DNA from 3 places in the Citrobacter sp. FDAARGOS_156 genome. Region 2 is predicted to be linked to each of the others. Evidence: riboswitches for the same ligand, from Rfam matches in the RefSeq annotation. Region 2 holds a riboswitch; each other region holds the start of a gene.
What was found. Region 2 has a riboswitch for thiamine pyrophosphate ahead of thiM (hydroxyethylthiazole kinase). Riboswitches for the same ligand answer to the same signal wherever they lie in the genome.
Positions count from the first base shown of each region.

Region 1: linked by a shared signal. The riboswitch ahead of thiC (phosphomethylpyrimidine synthase ThiC) and the one ahead of thiM (hydroxyethylthiazole kinase) in region 2 are both predicted to bind thiamine pyrophosphate.
Region 3: linked by a shared signal. The riboswitch ahead of thiB (thiamine ABC transporter substrate binding subunit) and the one ahead of thiM (hydroxyethylthiazole kinase) in region 2 are both predicted to bind thiamine pyrophosphate.

Region 1 covers NZ_CP014030.2:558,116-566,070, reverse strand. The annotation lists gene nfi (deoxyribonuclease V) at 1-339, opposite strand, end outside; gene hemE (uroporphyrinogen decarboxylase) at 349-1,413, opposite strand; gene nudC (NAD(+) diphosphatase) at 1,464-2,237, opposite strand; gene AL515_RS02735 (Rsd/AlgQ family anti-sigma factor) at 2,334-2,822, shown strand; TPP riboswitch at 2,874-2,996, shown strand; gene thiC (phosphomethylpyrimidine synthase ThiC) at 3,079-4,977, shown strand; gene thiE (thiamine phosphate synthase) at 4,977-5,612, shown strand; gene AL515_RS02720 (HesA/MoeB/ThiF family protein) at 5,605-6,363, shown strand; gene thiS (sulfur carrier protein ThiS) at 6,344-6,544, shown strand; gene thiG (thiazole synthase) at 6,546-7,316, shown strand; gene thiH (2-iminoacetate synthase ThiH) at 7,313-7,955, shown strand, end outside.
Region 2 covers NZ_CP014030.2:3,189,991-3,197,945, forward strand. The annotation lists gene AL515_RS15745 (PfkB family carbohydrate kinase) at 1-865, shown strand, start outside; gene AL515_RS15750 (GntR family transcriptional regulator) at 839-1,585, opposite strand; gene thiD (bifunctional hydroxymethylpyrimidine kinase/phosphomethylpyrimidine kinase) at 1,637-2,437, opposite strand; gene thiM (hydroxyethylthiazole kinase) at 2,434-3,222, opposite strand; TPP riboswitch at 3,255-3,351, opposite strand; gene AL515_RS15765 (hypothetical protein) at 3,775-3,960, shown strand; gene AL515_RS15770 (type III restriction endonuclease subunit R) at 4,218-5,657, shown strand; gene AL515_RS15775 (hypothetical protein) at 6,650-7,690, shown strand; gene AL515_RS15780 (hypothetical protein) at 7,734-7,955, shown strand, end outside.
Region 3 covers NZ_CP014030.2:1,101,618-1,109,572, forward strand. The annotation lists gene araC (arabinose operon transcriptional regulator AraC) at 1-65, shown strand, start outside; gene AL515_RS05390 (DedA family protein) at 185-952, shown strand; gene thiQ (thiamine ABC transporter ATP-binding protein ThiQ) at 997-1,695, opposite strand; gene thiP (thiamine/thiamine pyrophosphate ABC transporter permease ThiP) at 1,679-3,289, opposite strand; gene thiB (thiamine ABC transporter substrate binding subunit) at 3,265-4,248, opposite strand; TPP riboswitch at 4,279-4,402, opposite strand; gene sgrR (HTH-type transcriptional regulator SgrR) at 4,436-6,091, opposite strand; gene sgrT (glucose uptake inhibitor SgrT) at 6,191-6,313, shown strand; gene AL515_RS05420 (sugar efflux transporter) at 6,429-7,607, shown strand; gene leuD (3-isopropylmalate dehydratase small subunit) at 7,708-7,955, opposite strand, start outside.

The DNA.
Region 1 (7,955 bases), 2.1 Mb from region 2:
CAGGCGACGCGGGTGCGAAATGCCGTGCCCGTCAACGAACAGCAGATCTGGCTTGTGCGAGAGCAATTGCCAGGCGGCCATCAGCGCGGGGGTTTCACGAAAGGAGAGAAAACCGGGAATGTAGGGCATGGTGGTGGCGATACGCGCCACCTTGTATTCAACCAGTTCAAGCGTGGGATACTTCAGTAAGACCATCGCGGCTCGCGTCACTTCGCCACCCTGCTCAAACCCAACGTCCGCCCCGCCGATCAGATCAGGCGGATCGTTCTTCAGACGATCCTCGCGGATCACTGAAGAGGCCAGTTCAAGCTGCTGCGCGCGTAATGACGCGAGATCCATAATGACTCCTTAGCGGTGGTACTGTTCGGACAACCGATGTACCGCCTCCACAAAGACACCCGCATGTTCTGGCGGGACGTCCTGATGAATGCCGTGGCCCAGGTTAAAGACATGCCCTTCGCCCTGACCGAATCCGGCCAGAATTGTCGCCACCTCTTCTTCGATGCGGGCTGGCGGTGCATACAGCATGGACGGATCCATATTGCCCTGTAGCGCCACTTTATGACCTACACGACGACGCGCATCGGCAATGTCAGTGGTCCAGTCGAGACCTAACGCATCACAGCCGGTTTCCGCCATCGCTTCCAGCCACTGACCGCCGCCTTTGGTAAACAGGGTCACCGGTACACGACGACCGTCGTTCTCGCGCAGCAGGCCATCAACGATTTTGTGCATGTAGTACAGGGAGAACTGCTGATAGTCGCGACCGGTCAGCACACCGCCCCAGGTATCGAAAATCATCACCGACTGCGCGCCCGCTTTGATCTGCGCGTTCAGGTACAGCGTGACGCTCTTCGCCAGCTTATCAAGCAGCAGATGCAGCGCTTTAGGGTCGGCATACATCATCTTTTTAATCACGGTGAAGGCTTTGCTGCTGCCGCCTTCAACCATGTAGGTTGCCAGCGTCCACGGGCTACCGGAGAAGCCGATCAGCGGCACTTCGCCTTTCAGTTCACGGCGAATTGTGCGCACCGCATTCATCACGTAACCCAGCCCATCTTCCGGGTCCGGGATCGGCAGTTTGTCGACGTCAGCCTTGCTGGTAATCGGGGAGGTGAAGCGTGGACCTTCTCCTGCTTCAAAATAGAGCCCAAGCCCCATCGCATCGGGAATCGTCAGGATATCCGAGAAGAGGATCGCGGCATCAAGCTTATAACGACGCAGCGGCTGCAGCGTAACTTCGCAGGCCAGCTCGGCATTTTTGCACAGCGCCATAAAATCGCCCGCCTCGGCGCGCGTGGCTTTATATTCCGGTAGATAGCGGCCCGCCTGGCGCATCATCCATACCGGAGTGACATCAACGGGCTGGCGCAGCAGCGCACGCAGATAACGATCGTTCTTCAGTTCGGTCATTTTTGCAGTTCCTTATTGCGTCAGTCCATCAGTGTATCATCACTCGTTCTTTACTCGTACTCAGCCCGACACATCGCCACAGTGTCTTCAATCAATCGCCGCGCGACGGTGCCTGGCGGGGGAAGCAGCGGTAAATCATCGTAGCGATACCAGTTCGCTTCCAGCAGTTCTTTCGGGTCGATAACAATCTCGCCGCTATCATACTCTGCCATAAATGCGGTCATCAAAGACTGCGGGAACGGCCACGGCTGAGAAGTGACATAGCGCAGGTTTTTCACCTTGATGCCACTCTCTTCCATGACTTCACGCGCCACCGCCTGCTCGAGGGTTTCGCCCACTTCGACAAAACCCGCCAGCACGGTATGTACGCCGTTACGATGGCGAACATGTTGGGCAAGCAGGATGGAATCATCTCGGCGAATGGCGACGATAATGCAGGGGGCAATTTGCGGGTAGTAGCGTTCCCGGCAGTGGCTGCACAGCATCGCCCATTCCGTTTTACTCGGGTACATCGTGTGCCCACAGTAGCCGCAGAATTTATGCGAGCGGTAAAACTCGGCCAGCTGTACGCCGCGTCCGGCCAGTTGAAACAGGCCAACATCCTGGTCAATGACCTGGCGTACCGACCCCATATCGTGGCGACGTTGCTGCTGCACCAGCCAGACCGTCTCCCCTTCCCATTCGCCGATAGAAAGTGCGCGCTGCCCGATCAAATCAAAACGTGCCGCGTCGCCGTGAGGCAGTTCGCCATGAGGCAACCATAACTTTTGCTCATGACTGACAATCCACCAGCCGCTATCTAATTTTTCAATTATACGATCCATATCTCTTGCGCAACCTTTGCTTCACAGGCATGTTGTTTACATTATTTTTACATTTACGGGTGAGCAGTTCCTAAACACCATCTTGCGGAGTCAATCATGCTAAACCAGCTGGAAAGCCTGACGGAGCACGTCGGAGGAAGTAATAAACTGGTTGATCGCTGGCTACATGTACGTAAGCACCTGCTCGTGGCTTACTACAATCTGGTTGGCATTAAGCCTGGCAAAGAATCGTACATGCGGCTCAATGAAAAAGCGCTGGATGATTTTTGTCAGAGCCTGGTCGATTACCTCTCCACCGGACACTTCAGTATTTATGAACGTATTCTCCATAAATTGGAAGGGAACGGGCAGCTTTTAAAAGCCACAAAAATTTGGCCACTGCTGGAAGCCAACACACAACTGATCATGGACTACTATGACACCAGTCTGGAGACCGCCATTGATCATGATAACTTCCTTGAATTTCAACAGGCTTTATCAGATATCGGCGAGGCGCTGGAAGCCCGGTTCGTGCTCGAAGATAAGCTGATCATGCTGGTATTTGATGCGATGCACGAGAGTGGCACTCTCAAACGTCCTGCTTGAGATTTGTCGCATTAACGCGTAGTTTACATTCATTACCTCTAAGATAGAGGTTACTTCTTGTCGGAGTGCTTATTTTCCACAACAGTATGAGTGGAAAAGGCTGAGACCGTTAATTCGGGATCCGCGGAACCTGATCAGGTTAAGACCTGCGAAGGGAACAAGAGTCAATCTACAACCGTTCGTCTTTGGGCGATCGTCTCTCTCTTGCTTCATCCGTCGTCTGACAAGCCACGTCCTTACTTTTTTGGAATGAGCTATGTCTGCCACTACTAAACCATCACGCCGCGAACAGCGCGCGCAAGCCCAACACTTTATCGATACCCTGGAAGGGACCGCCTTCCCTAACTCAAAACGCATTTATATTACCGGTTCGCAGCCGGATATCCGCATCCCGATGCGCGAAATCCAGCTGAGCCCGACGCTAATTGGCGGCAGCAAAGACAATCCGCAATTTGAAGACAACGAAGCCGTGCCGGTGTACGACACCTCCGGGCCGTATGGCGATCCTGACGTGGAGATTAACGTCCAGCAGGGCCTGGCGAAACTGCGCCAGCCGTGGATTGCGGCGCGTAACGACAGCGAAGAATTAGACGACCGCAGCTCCGCTTACACCAAAGAGCGCCTGGCCGACGATGGCCTGGACGAGCTGCGTTTCAGCGGCCTGCTGACGCCGAAACGCGCCAAAGCCGGTAAGCGCGTGACCCAATTGCACTACGCCCGTCAGGGGATTGTCACGCCGGAGATGGAGTTTATCGCCATCCGTGAAAACATGGGCCGCGAGCGTATTCGTAGTGAAGTACTGCGCCACCAGCATCCGGGGATGAACTTTGGCGCTCGCCTGCCGGAAAATATCACGCCGGAATTCGTGCGTGATGAAGTCGCTGCGGGCCGGGCGATTATTCCTGCCAATATCAACCACCCGGAATCCGAGCCGATGATCATCGGCCGCAACTTCCTGGTGAAGGTGAATGCCAACATCGGTAACTCGGCGGTCACTTCTTCTATCGAAGAAGAGGTCGAAAAACTGGTGTGGTCTACCCGCTGGGGCGCGGATACGGTGATGGACCTGTCGACCGGCCGCTATATTCACGAAACCCGCGAGTGGATCCTGCGTAACAGCCCGGTGCCGATCGGCACCGTACCGATCTACCAGGCGCTGGAGAAGGTCAACGGGATCGCCGAAGATCTCACCTGGGAAGCATTCCGTGACACGCTGCTGGAGCAGGCCGAACAGGGCGTGGACTACTTCACCATTCATGCTGGCGTGCTGCTGCGCTACGTGCCGATGACTGCCAAACGCCTGACCGGTATTGTCTCGCGCGGCGGTTCTATCATGGCGAAATGGTGCCTCTCGCATCACAAAGAGAACTTCCTGTTTGAACATTTCCGTGAGATTTGCGAAATTTGCGCCGCCTACGACGTCTCGCTCTCTCTCGGCGACGGCCTGCGTCCGGGTTCGATTCAGGATGCCAACGACGAAGCTCAGTTCTCCGAACTGCATACGCTGGGCGAGCTGACCAAAATCGCCTGGGAATACGACGTGCAGGTGATGATTGAAGGCCCGGGGCATGTGCCGATGCATATGATCCAGCGCAACATGACCGAAGAGCTGGAGAGCTGCCACGAAGCGCCGTTCTACACCTTAGGGCCGTTGACGACAGATATCGCGCCGGGCTATGACCACTTCACCTCAGGCATTGGCGCGGCGATGATCGGCTGGTTTGGCTGCGCGATGCTGTGCTACGTCACGCCAAAAGAGCACCTCGGCCTGCCGAACAAAGAAGACGTGAAGCAGGGGCTGATTACCTACAAAATTGCCGCTCACGCCGCGGATTTGGCCAAAGGCCATCCGGGCGCGCAGATCCGCGATAACGCGATGTCGAAAGCGCGCTTTGAATTCCGCTGGGAAGACCAGTTTAACCTCGCGCTCGACCCGTTCACCGCTCGCGCTTATCACGATGAAACCCTGCCGCAGGAGTCCGGCAAAGTCGCCCACTTCTGCTCCATGTGCGGGCCGAAGTTCTGCTCGATGAAAATCAGCCAGGAAGTACGCGACTACGCCGCCGCGCAGACTATTGAAGTGGGAATGGCAGATATGTCGGAGAACTTCCGCGCCAAAGGCGGTGAAATCTACCTCAAAAAAGAGGAGGCATAATGTACCAGCCTGATTTCCCGACCGTGCCGTTCCGCCTCGGGCTTTACCCGGTGGTGGACAGCGTGCAATGGATTGAACGCCTGCTGGCAGCGGGCGTGCGCACGATCCAGTTGCGTATCAAAGATAAACGCGATGAAGAGGTGGAAGCCGACGTTATCGCCGCCATCGCGCTGGGGCGTCGCTATGACGCCCGCCTGTTTATTAACGACTATTGGCGGCTGGCGATTAAGCACAACGCCTACGGCGTGCATCTGGGCCAGGAAGATCTCGAAACCACCGACCTGAAGGCCATTCAGGCGGCGGGCTTACGCCTGGGGGTTTCCACCCACGATGATATGGAGATCGACGTCGCGCTCGCCGCTAAGCCTTCTTATATCGCGCTCGGCCACGTCTTCTCCACGCAAACCAAGCAGATGCCTTCCGCCCCGCAGGGGCTGACTCAGCTGGCAGGTCATATTGAACGACTGGCAGATTACCCGACCGTGGCGATTGGCGGTATCAGCCTTGAGCGCGCCCCGTCGGTGCTGGCGACCGGCGTCGGCAGCATTGCCGTGGTCAGCGCTATCACCCTGGCGGCCGACTGGCAGGCAGCCACGGCGCAACTGCTCGACATAGCAGGAGTCGGCGATGAATGACCGCGACTTTATGCGTTACAGCCGGCAGATCCTGCTCGGCGATATCGCGATTGAGGGCCAACAAAAGCTACTCGACAGCCATGTGCTGATTGTCGGTCTGGGCGGATTAGGCTCGCCTGCCGCGCTGTATCTGGCGGGAGCGGGCGTCGGTACGCTGACGCTGGCGGACGATGACGACGTTCATCTGAGCAATCTGCAACGGCAAATATTGTTCACCACCGACGACATTGCTCGCCCGAAAGCGCAGGCAGCGGAACGCCATCTGGCGCGTCTTAACCCGGACAGCGAGCTGGTCGTCCTTGAACAGAGGCTGACGGGCGATGCGCTCCGGCATGCGGTAGCGCGTGCCGACGTGGTGCTCGACTGTACCGACAACATGGCCACGCGTCAGGAAATTAACGCCGCCTGCGTGGCGCTGAATACGCCTTTGGTTACCGCCAGCGCCGTCGGTTTCGGCGGCCAGTTGATGGTACTCACGCCACCGTGGGAGCAAGGTTGTTACCGCTGCCTGTGGCCGGATGATGTCGAACCCGAACGCAACTGCCGTACCGCCGGTATCGTCGGCCCGGTTGTCGGCGTGATGGGCACCTTGCAGGCGCTGGAAGCCATCAAACTGCTTAGCGGCATTACGACGCCCAGCGGCGAGTTACGCCTGTTTGACGGTAAAACCAGCCAGTGGCGCAGCCTTGCGCTGCGTCGGGCCAATGGCTGCCCGGTATGTGGAGGGCAACATGCAGATTCAGTTCAATGATGAGCCGATGCAGTGCGCCGAGGGACAAACCGTCAGCGGGCTGCTCACCGAGCTTAATCAGCTTAAACCGGGCGCGGCGCTGGCGCTCAATCAGCAGATCCTGCCGCGCGAACAGTGGCAGCAGCAAATCGTGCAGGAAGGCGACCAGATCCTGCTTTTTCAGGTTATTGCAGGGGGTTGATATGTTACGTATTGCCGACAAAACGTTTGATTCACATCTGTTCACCGGTACCGGAAAATTTGCCTCATCGCAGCTGATGGTCGAGGCGATTCGCGCCTCCGGCAGCCAGCTGGTCACGCTGGCCATGAAGCGCGTGGATTTGCGCCAGCATAACGATGCCATTCTGGCCCCGCTTATCGACGCGGGCGTGACGCTGCTGCCCAACACCTCGGGAGCCAAAACCGCTGAAGAGGCGATTTTCGCCGCCCAACTGGCGCGTGAAGCGCTGGGCACAAACTGGCTGAAATTAGAAATCCACCCGGATGCCCGCTGGCTATTGCCGGATCCGATTGAAACGCTGAAGGCCGCCGAAGCGCTGGTAAAACAGGGCTTTGTGGTGCTGCCCTACTGCGGCGCGGATCCAGTACTGTGCAAGCGGCTGGAAGAGGTCGGCTGCGCGGCGGTGATGCCGCTCGGCGCGCCTATCGGCTCGAACCAGGGGCTGGAAACCAAAGCGATGCTGGAGATTATTATCCAGCAGGCGACCGTGCCGGTGGTGGTCGATGCGGGTATCGGCGTGCCCAGCCACGCAGCGCAGGCGCTGGAAATGGGCGCTGACGCGGTGCTGGTCAACACGGCGATTGCCGTGGCGGACTGCCCGGTCACGATGGGCACCGCTTTCCGTCTGGCAGTTGAAGCGGGCCTTCTGGCGCGCCAGGCCGTCCCCGGCAGCAAAAGTTCGCTCGCGCAGGCCACCAGCCCGTTAACCGGATTCCTGGAGGCTTTCGCATGAAAACCTTCACCGACCGATGGCGACAGCTTGACTGGGACGACATCCGTCTGCGCATCAACGGGAAAACCGCCGCTGACGTGGAACGCGCCCTCAACGCTTCACAGCTTAGCCGCGATGATTTGATGGCGCTGCTCTCCCCTGCCGCCGCCGACTATCTGGAGCCGCTGGCACAGCGGGCGCAAAAGCTCACCCGCCAGCGTTTTGGCAACACGGTGAGCTTTTACGTGCCGTTGTATCTCTCCAACCTATGTGCCAACGACTGCACCTACTGCGGTTTTTCGATGAGCAACCGTATCAAACGCAAAACGCTGGACGAAGATGAGATACAACGTGAGTGTGCGGCTATCCGTGAGCTGGGCTTTGAGCATCTGCTACTGGTCACCGGTGAACATCAGGCCAAAGTGGGGATGGATTACTTTCGTCGCCATTTGCCTACCATTCGCCGCCAGTTTGCCTCTTTACAGATGGAAGTACAGCCGCTGTCAGAGGCTGAATATGCGGAGCTGAAGACGCTGGGGCTGGATGGCGTGATGGTGTATCAGGAGAGCTATCATGAGGGAATTTACGCCCGCCACCATCTGAAGGGGAAAAAGCAGGATTTCTTCTGGCGGCTGGAAACGCCGGACAGGCTGGGCCGCG
Region 2 (7,955 bases):
TGCTCTTCCCTGGCGCGGCTGTGACATTGAGCTTAAGCAGCAAGGGGTGAACGTTGGCGGCTGCGCGCTCAATATTGCCGTGGCGCTTAAACGTTTAGGTATCGAGGCCAGCAATGCGTTACCGCTGGGTCAGGGCGTGTGGGCCGATATTATCCGCAACCGTATGGCGAAAGAAGGATTGCACAGCCTGATCGATAATGCCGAAGGTGATAACGGCTGGTGTCTGGCATTGGTAGAGCCGGACGGTGAACGCACATTTATGTCCTTTAGCGGCGTTGAGAATCAGTGGAATGCCGCCTGGCTGGCACAGCTGGATATCCCGCGTCATAGCCTGGTGTATCTCTCGGGTTATCAGCTAGCGTCCCCGTGCGGTGAATTGCTGGTGCAGTGGCTGGAAGGTCTGGAAGAGGTGACGCCGTTTATCGATTTTGGCCCGCGCATCGGCGACATTCCCGAGCCCTTACTGGTACGAATTATGGCCTGCCGTCCGCTGGTGTCACTTAATCGTCAGGAGGCGGAAATTGCTGCCGAGCGATTTGCATTGAGTCAGGATGTGGAAGGTTTTGGCGCAGAATGGGTGCAGCGTTTCACCGCAGCGGTGGTCGTGCGTCACGATAAAGACGGCGCATGGTATTTCAGCGCACAGACATCTGGCTGCGTACCGGCATTTGCAACGGCGGTCGTTGACACCATTGGCGCAGGTGACAGCCACGCCGGCGGCATGCTGGCTGGGCTGGCATCAGGCTGGTCGCTGGGCGATGCCGTCCTGCTTGGCAATGCAGTAGCATCCTGGGTGGTGGGTCACCGCGGCGGCGACTGCGCCCCCTCACGCGAGGCGTTACTCCTCGCACACAAAGACGTATAGGTCGCTTCGACAGTAACTGATACTGTATTCAATAGGCCGTTGCTGCTGATCAAGCGCTACCTGCTTGATCACCAGTACCGGCACTTTGCTGTCCATCTGGATATGTGACTGAAACTCGGCGTCCGGCATCCGCGCGCTAACGCGTGAGCGTGTGCGCTGTGGAAAGATATGCTGGCTGCGGAAATAGTCGTACAGTGAAACGCCAATGGCATCCACGTCATGGATAAGATGGGCGGGTACCCATGATTCTTCAATAGACACAGCATCTTCATCAACATAGCGAATGCGCTTGAGCAAGAAGACCTCACTGCCGACAGCAATGGCCAACTGCTGAGCCACCTCTTCCGGGCAGGGCACCACGCGTTTATTCACCCACAGCGTATCCGGCTTTTTACCGCGCAACACCACCTGTTGTGAAAAACCGCGCGCTTCTTTGAGCGAATACTCGAAGATGTTATTGATTTGCGTCCCGTAGCCACGCGCACGCGTCACCACCCCCTCTTCTTCCAGCGCCTGCATCGCTTTGCGCACCGTAATGCGTGAAACGCCGGTCAACTGGCTGAGGTCGCGCTCGCCAGGCAGGATATTGCCATGCTCCAGGATCCCACTGCGCACAGCGTTCTTAACCGTTTGAGCGAATTTCATATACAGCGGCGTGTTGTCCGCCGCTGAAATACGTTCATTCAGTTGCGCGATAAGCTGGGTATGCGCTTGTTCCATTTATCTTTTTCCTGGCAGCCGTTTCTGCAGCCAGTATACCATTTCTGCTCATCACCACCACGCGTGGAAATGATGCACCGGACCAATCCCCTCGCCCACTTCCAGCGTATCCGCCTGCGCCAGCGCCGCAGAGAGCCACAACTTAGCCTCCTGTACCGTATCAGCCCAGTTAACATGGCGTGGACGCAGTGCCGCCAGCGCTGCTGACAACGTGCACCCTGTTCCGTGCGTATTTTTTGTCACCACCCTTGGCGCGGTGAAACGCTGTTCGCCATCGCGGGTAAACAGCCAGTCAGGGCTTTGCTCATCATCAAGATGACCCCCTTTCATTAATACCGCCTCACAGCCCAGCGCCCGCAACGCGCGCCCCTGCTCTAACATTTCCTGCTCCGTTCGGGCATGCGATGCCCCGAGCAACGCCGCCGCCTCCGGCAGATTAGGGGTAATAATCGACACTTGCGGTAACAGACGGGTACGCAGCGTTTCAACCGCAGAGGAAGACAATAGCGGATCGCCGCTTTTTGCCAACATTACCGTATCCAGTACGACGTTTTGTACCCGATGACGCTGTAAACGTTCGGCAACGGCTTCGACAATATCGGTTTCTGCCAGCATGCCGATTTTGGTGGTATCGATGCGCACATCGCTGAACACCGAGTCCAGCTGTGCAGCAACAAAGTCAGGTTCAATGCGATACACCGACTGCACCCCACGCGTATTTTGTGCCACCAACGCGGTAATAACTGAGCAGCCGTATGCGCCAAGCGCCGAGAAGGTTTTTAAATCGGCCTGAATACCCGCGCCACCGCTTGGATCGGTTCCGGCGATCGTTAATGCGTTAATCCGTTTCATGCTTGCTCCTGGGCGTTCAGGTTATAGAGAGCGTCGAGAAATGCCGGAACAAAACTTCCCGGTCCCGTCGATTGTTCAGTGGCGCGTTGTCCGGCTTGCTTCATCCAGCTACAGGCAGAAGCAACATTATTCAACCGGTCGCCCTCCAGGGCGCAACTGGCTGCGACTACCGCTGACAATGCACAGCCGGTGCCCACTACGCGCGTCATCAACGGGTCACCGCCGCTCACGCAGACGGTACGCTGACCATCGGTAACATAGTCAACTTCGCCGGTCACCACGACAATGGTTCCAACCTGGCGTGCCAGTGTTTGTGCTGCCGGAAGGGCTACCGCTGGCGTATCAGTCGTGTCTACACCGCGCCCCACTCCGTTCATCCCCGCCAGCGCAAGGATTTCTGAGGCGTTACCGCGAATAGCCGCTGGCTGTATCGCCAGTAAATCCAGACAGAAACGACGACGAAACGCCAGTGCGCCCACGGCAACGGGATCGAGCGTCCAGGGGGTTTTCGCCTGCTGCGCCTGTTCAACGGCGGCACGCATTGCCGTTGCCCGCGCCTGAGTCAGTGTCCCAACATTAATGAGCAGCGCCTGGGCAATAGCAGCAAACTGGCTGGCTTCCTCAGGTTCGATCACCATCGCGGGCGATGCGCCAAGTGCCAGTAACGTATTGGCAGTGAAGCTTTGCACAACCTCGTTGGTCATACAGTGAGTGAGGGGGGAAAGCGTTCTAAATTGGTGTAAGGTGTGGGCCGCAAGTGCGCGGCTGTGCAGGTCAGGCTGCATGGTTCAGCTCCTGCCCGCGTGAAAGAAGGGACACGAGCAGTGTCAGACTTCCCTACGCTGGCATTATCCAGATCAGGTGGTACGGGTATTTCTCAGCCTTCACGCGGAAGGGCACCCCGAGTCGTTTGGTTACATTTCTCTTAATTTTTGTCAGCTTAGGTTAAGTTGCTCGCCGATGCAAGTTTACCGGTGGTGACGTCACTTATACACGCTGTACCCCACCGAGTACCCCATTTTGTACCTCATACCAATTAAGGAATAGCTCCCAACTTCATTTTGAAACACTAATAGTTGCTCGATTTATTTGGAACCAAGAATCCAACATTGTAATATTTAAAAACAACTGTATCTGATGGGAAAAATATACACCAGTATAGTTTGGAGAACTTTTTATATATAGCAAGGCAACGGATGTGATAAGTACTTTATAAAAACACTTATCTTTACTCTATTTCATTGACAGAAAATGAAACGAATTAATTCTATGTGCTACAATGTGTAGTGCAGAAAACAACTCTGTGTTAACAACAAAAAAAATAAAAGGTGATTTATATGAAAATGAAAGAATATTATGAAGAGATTTCTCTATTAAAGTTTAAAGAATTAGAAGATGAACATGATTATATGGTAGCCACAGGTGATTTCCTAACAGAGTTATCAAACATAGCCGATCATTGTGAAAGGAATAAGTCACAAATTAACAAAGAGCAGAACAAGCAATACAAACCCTCTTATTAACAGGTCACATCTCAATCATTAAATACCTCAGCCTGCTAATTTTTGCATAGAAGATAACGAAGTGAAATTTACGATGTTTTCGAAAATAATTACGAAACTGACTGTAGCTTTTTAGGCGGTAAAACTGCTTATTTCACTTGTTTATAAACATTCTCTTGCAGTTGTCGCAACTCAAAAATACTAATAACTAAAACAACGAAAGGCCAGACACTGGAATGGCTGACCTTTCTACATTAATCAATATGGAGCGTGTACAAATGATTAATCCCACACCTATTTATAATAAATTTAAGTATGTCTCCGCCCCTTGTGGTTCAGGTAAAACATATCAATTATGTGAGAATATCAATAATAGTACTGAAAAATATATTTTAGTACAGAACACTCAAGAGCTTATTAAGCAGACGGCAAAACAAATCAATAATTGCGAGTATATTATTACTGATACGGTACAAAAAGATGAAAGTGTTATTAGTTCAGTCATTGAATTTCTTTCATCTGGAAGTAATAAAACATTAATCATAACAGATAAAACATTTTTCAAAATCCCTCGTGAATTGTTAGCTAACTGGAATGTTTATATTGACGACGTGACTAATTTCCACTCTTTTCAGAATATAAATGAAGGTAGTGCTGAAATAAAAAGCGTTATCCGTAATGATTTAATCCACAAAGTACAGTCATTAGATGATAAAAATATGTACATTGCGGCTGAAAGAAATCCAGAAGTAAAGGGCGATATAGTAAAGAACATTTTAAATAAACTTTCAGCATTGAATGATAATGATCTTTTTATAATGAATAATGAGTACTTTACCGATGAGGAAAAGGAACAGCTTAATATCACAGCATGGAAAGATCTCAATAAGTACAAAGATATATCAATTACCTTTCTTGGTGCTAATTTCGAAAACTCACTGATCTATAAAGGCAATAAAGAACTCTTTGAAAGTACTGAACTTGAAGGATTATTAACACGAAAAACAGCTCTCAAAGACAGGTTAAAGGTTTATTACTTTTCAAAAAATCACAAACTATCAAGGACATGGAAAACTTACAACCCTGATAAAGTACAAAGAATATACTCATATATTGATGAAAAACTTGAGGGACAGGATTTCTACTGGACTAAGAACAAAAGCGATTCTCAGAGCCTTAAGAACGGCACAGAGATAAGCCCGGATGCCAGAGGATTTAACCAGTACAGGCACCTTGATACGTGCGTTTGGTTGGCCTGTATGCGTCCCTCTGAAACAGAAGCTAAACAGTGTGAATTGTTCTTTGAGATTGACGGCGAGGCGATACACATCGCAAGGGAGTACGAAAGTTTACACCAGTTCGTACTACGAGGAATTTCAAGGGATTTTGACAGTACTGAAACACAGACTGTTTATGTTTTTGATGAATGGCAAGCCAGATCTCTTACAGACAATATTGAGTACATAGATCTCGGTATTGATGATGACGAACAAGGGCAGAGAGGCAGGCCGCAAGGCTCAATGAACAAGGAAAAGCGTTTCACTCTTGATGACACTAAAGCAACACGTTTCAGACGCTGGAAAGACAACAACCCAGGACTTGAGTTAGAAGCGTTCAGGGCGTTTCTTGCCAGTTCTACCAACGCAGATCTCAGTACTGAGGAAAGGGCAGCTATGTACGAGAAGTACGAAAAAGCAGCAAAAAAGAAACAGAAATAGCTCTGTTTCCCTGTCAGAAACACCATCATAAAACCAATAAATGTCCGAAAAATAATACCTTATAATATCTATAGGTAATAAATTTCCGACATCACAACGAGCAAAAGCGAATTAACTACCTGAAAGCAGGAGCGGCGAAGCAAGCGAACTGTTTCGGGTAGTTAGTGAGAGTGCTCACGCAGTGAGTGCTTGATAGTTATCCCATTGTTTATATAGATAAAAAATTTAAACAGCACCCGCTTTGCGTGTACTGTTCGCTGGATTCGGTTCTACTGCTTCGTTCCTTTCAGTCACTGGCAGAGCGAACCAATCGCGTTTTTTGTTCTGTCAGTAAGTACATAACTGATTGTTATTTCATTACTTATTGTACTAATAATTCCTTTGAGTACTTAGTGGGGTATCTGCTGTTTCAGCTACTGGAAAAGCCCTGTCAGTACTGACCAGAGCGAAGCGACCCCGATCCGAGCTGTCCCCCTTCATGATGGTGTTTCGGACAAAACGCACAGGAAGCCTCTGAATGCGATGTTCATTACTGACACACATGAATGTCCAAAACCCTACAAAACGTCGTAGCGACGCTTTAAGAGCGTTTGCGAGATGGAATCGCCAGTACTCTCTGTATTGAAATCAGATACATAACCCCTTTCATGGATGGCGAATCCGCTTGATCGATTTTACCTATTGATTTGTATTGAATTAATAGTTATTGATAGATTATAGCGATCAATAACTCAATAATCGATCGTTATAATCGATTATTTGTTGATGTGCGTGCTACTCTTGAGCACCTGAACACGGACGGTTTTAAGTCCGTACTTTTGGCCTGAGAGAAGATAATGGGGGTGACAAAACGGTGAGAGTGGTACAACTGCTAATCTATAAATTTTGGGGGGATTCCTTTTTAAGGGATCTACCTAAAGGCAAACGAATTATTGTCGATAATACAAATAGAACAAACCATCGATTTGGAAAATTATTAAAGGATAATTGCGGTGAGTAAATATTTAAAAATAGGAATTTATGGCATTTGGGGAGTGTTTTTATTCCTTGCGTCAATGGAGAAATTTGGTGATCTATTCGCAGTCGGTAATGGCTTTTGGTCAGTGATAATGCTTATGGTCGCTGGAGTGTGTCAGCTACTGGCAAGTACTGCCGCGATCGGCTGGGCTGTTTTGGGTTCTGGTACGCTTAAAGCGAAGTACTTACCCTATAAACTCGTTAATAATTATACGGTTCCTGTAGTGATCATTGTGCTTGCATTCGTGGCAAGTTCTGCCCGATCTTCAAGCGATGGAGCCAGAGCACAAAAACTTGGTTTTAAAGATAGTAAAGAGTTTTCTATCGCTCGTGAAAATCACATTACAAATACTGATGACTACGCGAAATTTGTAGAAGAACAACGAGTTAAAGCGGCGGAAAAGAAGGTTCAAGATGCGTTAGTAGCAGCTGAGAAAGCTAATCAGGATATAGTAAAGAAATACATTTCAATATTTGATGAGGATAAAAGAGAACAAGCTAAAAAAACGATTAGCAGAGATTTAGAAGAAAATTCAGTATTAACAGAGTCAATACTTACTGAAATTAAATCCTACCCCAATAACTCAGTTGATAGAACTGTAGGACAACGCACATACTTAGATATTGGCGTTAGTATGAAAGAATACATGTCAGCTATCGAGCAATCTAATTGTAGGCAAAGGCTTAACAATTCTTTATTTCCTTTAAATGAATGGAATAAATCTCAATTTAATTTATTGAACGAAAGATTTAATGCTATGAGAAATGGAGTTGATATGGATAGGATTCAGCTTGGCAAAGAATTGCAATACGAAAGAGATAAAATCACCATGCAGTACTTTTATGAAAAAAATAAATATCAAAAATCATTTAATGAGTGTGTTTTCAGTCTGTTGTCTTCTATACCCAATCGTCTTTCAAGACCTGATGCCAGACCTGCTCCCGTAACTGATTATATTCCTGAAGGTATTAAATGCATGAGAAAACCCGAAGGAAATATAAAATCTTGTTATTAAGCCCATTGAAATATAATGTACTGTTCTTTAATAAGGAATTAAAGTGAAAAAGACTTCTGTTGCAATGCTGTTATTGTTGAGTACTTCCTTTCATTTACAGGCTGCTGTACCTGATGGAAAAACAGAAACCCCCTTTGCTATTGATAATGAGGTTATTTGTTTGAAAGAAATTCAGAAACAAATGACGCCTTTCCTTAAACAGTTTGAACAGGAAAACGGTGTTAAGTACAAATTCAATGTTAAATCTGGTTTATCGTACAAGGAC
Region 3 (7,955 bases), 2.1 Mb from region 2:
TCTCGCGCGTTTTCAAAAAATGTACCGGTGCCAGTCCGAGCGAGTTTCGCGCCGGATGTGAATAAAAAGTGAATGATGTGTCCTGAAAGTTGTCATAACTCGCAATCTATTCAGACAATTGATGGCTTGACGAAGTTGAGAAGGGTTAGCAGAATCCCTGCTTCGTAAATCTGACGGACACATTATGCAAGCATTGCTGGAACACTTTATTCTCCAGTCCGCCCTGTACTCTCTGATCGCCGTACTTTTGGTGGCCTTTCTGGAGTCGCTGGCGCTGGTTGGCCTGATCCTGCCCGGTACCGTGATGATGGCCGGGCTGGGGGCGCTGATTGGCAGTGGCGAACTGAACTTCTGGCATGCCTGGCTTGCGGGCATCATTGGTTGCTTATTGGGAGACTGGATCTCCTTCTGGCTGGGCTGGCGCTTTAAAAAGCCGCTGCACCGTTGGTCGTTCATGAAAAAGAACAAGGCATTGCTGGATAAAACCGAGCACGCGCTGCATCAGCACAGCATGTTTACCATCCTGGTAGGGCGCTTTGTTGGCCCGACGCGACCGCTGGTGCCGATGGTGGCGGGTATGCTGGATCTGCCTGTCGCGAAATTTATTGTGCCCAATATCATCGGCTGCGTGTTGTGGCCGCCGTTCTATTTTCTGCCGGGGATCCTGGCGGGGGCGGCAATCGATATTCCTGCTGATATGCAGAGTGGAGATTTTAAATGGTTGCTGCTGGCCACGGCGCTACTGCTGTGGGTAGGCGGTTGGTTTTGCTGGCGGTTGTGGCGCAGCGGCAAAGCGGCTGTCGATCGCTTAACGGCGTATTTCCCCCGCAGCCGTTTGCTGTATCTGGCGCCGTTGACGCTCGGGATCGGTGTGGTTGCGTTGGTGGCGTTGCTGCGACATCCACTGATGCCGGTGTATATCGATATTCTGCGTAAAGTCGTGGGTTACTGACGAATCTTTTGCCGGATGGCGGCTTCGCCTTATCCGGCAACGCATTATGCTTTAATGCCCAATAGCGCCGAGGCGCTGGCGTTGCCGCTTAACAGATCGTCCGTATCGCCCTGCCAGGCGATGCGTCCGTCGGCGACCACAATCGAACGCGTCGCAATGCGCGCCGCATCTTCTACGCTGTGCGAAACCATCAGCAACGTAAGTTGCTTATCGCGACAGACCTCAGCCACCAGCGTTAACATCTCCTGGCGCAGCGCAGGGTCAAGCGCAGAGAACGGTTCATCAAGTAGCAAAATAGGTTGTTCGCGCACCAGGCAACGCGCCAGCGCCACACGTTGTCGCTGCCCGCCGGAAAGCTCGCCCGGAAGCCTGTCCAGCAGGTTATCAAGACCCATTTGCCGGGCGATATGGTGCATTTTCTCCCGCTGCGGTGCGTTCAGCTTCAATCCTGGATTCAGGCCCAGGCCGATGTTTTGCTGCACGTTCAGATGACTGAACAGGTTGTTTTCCTGAAACAGCATCGAAACCGGGCGACGAGAGGGCGGTGTGGTGGTGTGATCTTCACCTGCAATCATCATCGTGCCGCTGGCAGGTGTCAGAAAGCCGGCAATCAGATTCAGAAGCGTACTTTTCCCGGCGCCGCTTGGCCCGAGTATCGCTACCTGCTCACCGCGCGCGACCGACAACGTAAAGCGCATGGGCAGATGATGATAAAGCCATGTGATATCAATCAGTTTTAACATTTCGACCCGGCAATTTCTCAATAACGGTAAACAGCGTAAAGCACAGGATCAGCAGTAATAACGCCGTAACCGCGCCATCCTGACTGCGATAAGAGCCAATCTGCTGATATAAATAAAACGGCAGGGTGCGGAAATCCTCATTACCAAATAACGCCACTACGCCAAAATCGCCAATCGACAGCACGCAGGCAAACGCCATCGCCTGTGCCAGCGGGCGCTTCAGGGCGCGCAGTTCAACCACTTTCAGGCGCGACCATCCCTCAATGCCCAACGACTGGCACAACATACTATAGCGCGCAGTGACGTCACGCATTGGGTTTTCCAGCACCTTCAATGCATAAGGGATCGCCATCAGCGCATTGGTAAAAATAACAATGCCGTCGGCAGATTCGGGAAGCCCAATAGTGTTATTGAGCAGCAGAAAGAAGCCGGTTGCCAGCACGATACCCGGCATGGCGAGGATCATCATGCCGCTCAACTCCAGCATTTGTCCTGCCAGCGCCTGTTGGCGGGCACGCAGTTCACGACTACTCCATAACAGCATCATGGTGAGTATGACGCACAACGCACCTGCCGCCAGCGCAATGCGCAGCGAGGTTCCCAGCGCCTGCCACAGTACGGGTTGTCTAAGAACATCCAGTACATGGCGGTTTAAGCCATCGACAATCACCGCCAGCAACGGCGGAAGCAACAGCAACAGAGCGAGAACAATCAGAATTAAGTCAGCCAGACGGCTGTGCAGACGATCGTCGGGATCCCGCCAGCCCTGAACCAGCGTGGTGCCGGGGGCGATGGCGCGGCTCAAACGTTGGCTGAGCAGCACCAGTGCCAGACAACAAATCATCTGGATCAACGCCAGCATGGCTGCGCGGGCGGGATCGTAATCAAAGTTCAGCGCCTGATAGATAGCCAGTTCGATGGTGGTGGCCTGCGGCCCACCGCCCAGCGATAAAACGGTGGCGAAGCTGGCGAAGCACAGCATAAAGATGAGCGCCGCGACGGGAAGGATTTGCCGACGCAGCCACGGCCATTCAACGAAACGGAAGAAATGCCAGCCGCGCAGACCCAACTGAGCGGCTAACTGTCGCTGCTCGCCGGGAATATTCTCTAGCGACTGCAACAGCAGACGGCTGGCCATCGGCAGATTGAAAAAGACGTGCGCCAGCAGAATGCCTTGCAAGCCGTATGGCGAAAACGTCCACTCCAGCCCGAATGTATGCCAGAGCGAGGCCAGCCAACCCTGGCGACCGTAGACGCTAAGAATACCGAAGACCGCGACCAGCACCGGCAGGATTAACGTCATGGCGCACAGGCGCAGCAGCGCCAGACGTCCTGGAAAACGGCGACGATAGAGCGCTCTGGCAAGGAAAATCGCCGGGACAACCGACAGCACAGCGGATAGAAAAGCCTGCCAGAAAGAAAAGCGCACCACGTGCCACAGGTAGTCATCTTGCCACAGTGAGAGCCACTCTCCCTGCGGGGCGTTAAACCACAGTGCCAGAAACGCGGCCAGGGCAACGACCACCATCAGCGTGGCGGCGGTAAGCCCTGGAACCAGCCAGCCGGGGATTAACGGCTGACGGCGCGTTGCCATTCGCTAATCCATGCCTGACGTTGAGTCGCAACCTGCTGCGGCGTAAATTCCAGCGCGGTGGCTGGCTTAGTCAGTTGCTCGAATCCTGACGGCAGGGCGACCTGCGTCACCGGATACATCCAGTTGCCGGTCGGAATCGCATTCTGGAATGCCGGAGACACCATAAACTTCAGGAACTTCTCGGCCAGTTCCGGCTGCTTGCTGGCCGCGGTACGCGCGGCGACTTCCACCTGCAAATAGTGGCCTTCGCTAAAATTAGCGGCGGCGTAGTTGTCTTTTTTCTCGGCGATGATGTGATAGACCGGAGAGGTGGTGTAGCTGAGCACCAGATCGCTTTCACCTTTCAGGAACAGGCCGTAGGCTTCGCTCCAGCCCTTGGTGACGGTGACGGTTTTGGCTGCCAGTTTCTGCCACGCCTCTGGCGCTTTATCGCCATAGACTTTCTGCATCCATAGCAGCAGACCCAGACCCGGCGTGCTGGTGCGCGGATCCTGATAAATGACGCGCCATTTTTGGTCGCTTTCAACCAGTTCCTTCAGGCTTTTGGGCGGATTCTTCAGCTTGTTCTTATCATAAACGAAGGCGAAATAGCCGTAGTCAAACGGAACGAAGGTATCGTTTTTCCAGCCGCCGGGTACGTTAACGGTGTCGTTTGCTACACCACTTTTGGCAAACAGTTTGGTTTGTGTGGCGGCTTCCAGAAGGTTGTTATCCAGACCGAGTACAACGTCGGCTTTACTGTTTTTTCCTTCCATGCGCAGGCGGTTAAGCAATGAAACACCATCTTCCAGCGCGACCAGTTTTAATTCACAGTTGCAGTCAGCTTCAAAGGCTTTTTTGATTGTTGGGCCCGGGCCCCAGTCAGCCGCGAACGAGTCGTAGGTATAGACGGTCAGTACAGGTTTGGCGAAGACAGGCGCTGCGCACAGCAGTAAAAGCGGAAGATATTTTTTAAACACTTTGCACCTCAAGAGTTGGGTGGCAAAGGACTTGAGATAAGCCTCAAATCCCTTCGCCGGCATTATCCGGATCAGGTTCGACGGGTATCTCTCAGCCCATACGCAGATCGAATGATTCTGTGTATGTTTTTATTTAGCACCCCGTTGAGAACGGCGTTAGTGTAATGATTTTGTTGCTTAGCAGCAATCAAGGATCCGGCGGAGCAAACCACGCCGATTTAAAATCAAACCAGCCGAGGGTATTCATGCGTAACCCGCGCATACTGCGCTGTCCCTGAATGATCAGCCAGTGGTGGATTAATGGCACAATGGCCTTGGTGGCGAGCAGCTGTTGGCACCATGCTGCCAGGCTCATTTCGCCCGTTCGCCAGCGAGCCGCATCGTTTTCCCAGTCCCGTGAGATACAGTTTTGCAGCAGCGGGACTTCGCACAAATGGGCGAACAGCGAGAAGTCCAGCGGTAGGGTAAAGTTGGCGCTGTTTAGCCAGATATCGCTGACGATTTCTCCCGCATGCCATTGATCGTAGTCGATCTCCTGAATAGTCAACTGCACCTGATGCGCAGCCAGCAGCGTTTTCATGATCTGCGCGATAATCCGGTGTTCGATATGATCGCGATAGTAAGTGAGCGTCAGCGTTTCCAGCCCGGCTGGTTTTTCACCATGGCCGGGTCTGGCGTGATGCCAGCGAGGCAGTAAGCCGTAGGCGGGGAACCACAGTCGCTGATACTGTTCGTCGGCGTGGCAAATTAAATGGGTTGGCGAGAGTACGCGGCTAGCCCACTCGCGGACCTCCTGATTTGCGCCGCGGTGGGATCGTGCATCAAACAGCAGGTAGTAGCAACCTTCTTCGAGGCGACTTTCAATCGCCTTTTCATCCTCTGTGGGACCTTTTAGCGTCAAACCGCCGCCTGGCTCTTCGCCGATGTCAGGTAACACCCAAACGTTCACTTCGTCGATCAGCGCCCGGTAACCAAAGTAATCATCAAATGCGTGAATTTTCAGCTGGTTATTGGTGTTTCTCATCACCGCATATGGGCCAGTACCAATCGGGTGGCTGGAGAAGTTATTCAGCGTTTCCCATTCTCGCGGCAGGATCATGGCGGGGACTTGCCCCAATAACCAGGGAAGCCAACGGTCGGGCTGAGACAGATGGATATCCAGCGTCCAGGCCGTGGGAGAGACGATTTGTGTAATGTGCGAGTACAGAGGCAACGTGTTAATTCGGGTCAATGAGGTGATCACATCGTCCATCTCCAGCTCACGACCGTGATGAAAATGGATCCCCGGGCGCAGGAAGAATCGCCAGTGTAAAGGTGAAATCTGCTGCCAGTGATGGGCAATGTCCGCTTCCAGTTCCCCATTTTCCTCATTTACCCGTATTAAGGCGCTGAAGATTTGTCGGGCGATATGGGTTTCGGAGCGGCGTAGCGCCGTACCAGGTAGCAGGTTGCGCATGGGACGATAATAGAGAACGCGCATGATGTGCCGACCCTGGCGAAAGCTGCGGCCGAGGTGGGAAACCAGCATCTGCCGGACGGCCGTTTTGTCACCGACCAGTTGCACCAGTTGATCGATGCGATCCTGTTCCAGCAGGTCTTCTGCGCGTTGCTGCTGGAGCGCCAGCCCGGTGTAGAGGAATGTCAGGCGTGAGCGTTTACCGCGTCCAACCTCGGCTTCCCACGTTAACCAACCGCGCTCCTGCATGGTATTAAGCAGGGTACGCATATGGCGGCGCGAGCAGCTAAGCAGCTCTGCCAGCTCGTTCAGCGTGGTGTCTTGCGTTTTGCCGTCACAGCATTGCCACAGACGGATGAACTGTTGTTGCAAACGACCAGAAGACATAAAAGGGGAACTCCTGCGAAAAATTCAGCAATTTTATTATCCCTATATTAAGCCAATAATAGATTCCGATGAAGCGATGAGACAACGAAGGGGTCATCTATGCGTCAGTTCTATATGAAGTACTTTACCGCGACGGAAAAAACGTCCTGGTTGGCTTGCCTGAGCGCACCGCAGCGCTTAAAGATGCTCGAAGAACTGATGCAGTGGGAGGTGACAGCCTGACCTCTGAATTACGCATTGCAGACATCATGTGTGACTGAGTATTGGTGTAAAATCACCCGCCAGCAGATTTTTTCTGCTGGCTTTTTTCGTATCAGCCCAGCCAATAGGGATAACAATGCTCTGGATTATGACCATGGGACGGCGCCTCAACGGCGTTTACGCGGCATTTATGCTGGTCGCTTTTATGATGGGCGTGGCAGGGGCATTGCAGGCACCCACCCTGAGTCTGTTCCTGAGCCGTGAAGTCGGTGCGCAACCATTTTGGGTCGGGCTGTTTTACACCGTCAATGCGATTGCCGGGATCGTGGTTAGCCTCGGGCTTGCAAAACGATCCGACAGCCAGGGCGATCGGCGCAAGCTGATCATGTTTTGCTGCCTGATGGCGATTGGCAACGCGCTGCTGTTTGCGTTTAATCGCCATTATCTCACGTTGATCACCTGCGGTGTGCTGCTGGCCTCGCTGGCGAATACCGCCATGCCGCAGTTGTTTGCGCTGGCGCGGGAATATGCGGATAACTCCGCGCGTGAAGTAGTGATGTTTAGTTCGGTGATGCGTGCGCAGCTTTCGCTGGCCTGGGTGATCGGACCGCCGCTGGCCTTCATGCTGGCGCTGAATTACGGCTTTACGGCGATGTTTTCCATTGCCGCAGGGATTTTTGCCATTAGCCTGGTACTGATTGCGCTGATACTGCCGTCTGTCGCTCGGGTGGCGCAGTCCGTTGACGTGCCGCTGGAACAAACCGGCGGTTGGCAGGACAAAAATGTGCGGATGCTGTTTATTGCCTCCACGCTGATGTGGGCCTGCAATACCATGTACATCATCGATATGCCGCTGTGGATTAGCCAGGATTTAGGGCTGCCCGATAAGCTGGCGGGCATTTTAATGGGGACGGCTGCCGGGCTGGAAATTCCGGCGATGATTCTGGCGGGCTACTACGTGAAGCACTTTGGTAAACGGCGAATGATGATCGTCGCCGTGGCGGCCGGCGTGCTGTTTTATCTGGGGCTGATCTTCTTTCATAGCCATACGGCTCTGCTTATTTTGCAACTGTTTAACGCCGTATTCATCGGTATTGTCGCTGGGATAGGGATGCTGTGGTTTCAGGATCTGATGCCCGGACGCGCGGGTTCAGCGACCACATTATTTACCAACAGTATTTCGACCGGCGTCATTCTGGCGGGGGTGATTCAGGGTGCTGTTGCGCAAAGTTACGGACATTTTGCCGTTTACTGGGTAATCGCGGCGATTTCAGTGGTTACGTTGGTGATGACCGGGCGGGTGAAGGATGTTTGATTTATAAAGTGCCGGATGGCGGCGTAAACGCCTTATCCGGCCTACAATTGGAGCGCATATGTAGGCCGGATAAGCGCAGCGCATCCGGTATAACAAAAGACTAGCGCATAAACGCTGGCTGCTCGTTTTCGTACTCGGTGATGGCCGCTTCATGCTGCAGCGTCAGCCCGATGCTGTCGAGACCATTCAGCATGCAGTGACGGCGGAAGTCGTCGATTTTAAAGCTGTAAGACTTATCGCCCGCTTTCACCACCTGCGCTTCCAGATCCACTTCAAATTTAATGCCTGGATTGGCTAACACCTGCGCAAACAGTTCATCCACCTGCGCATCGCTCAGGGTGACCGGCA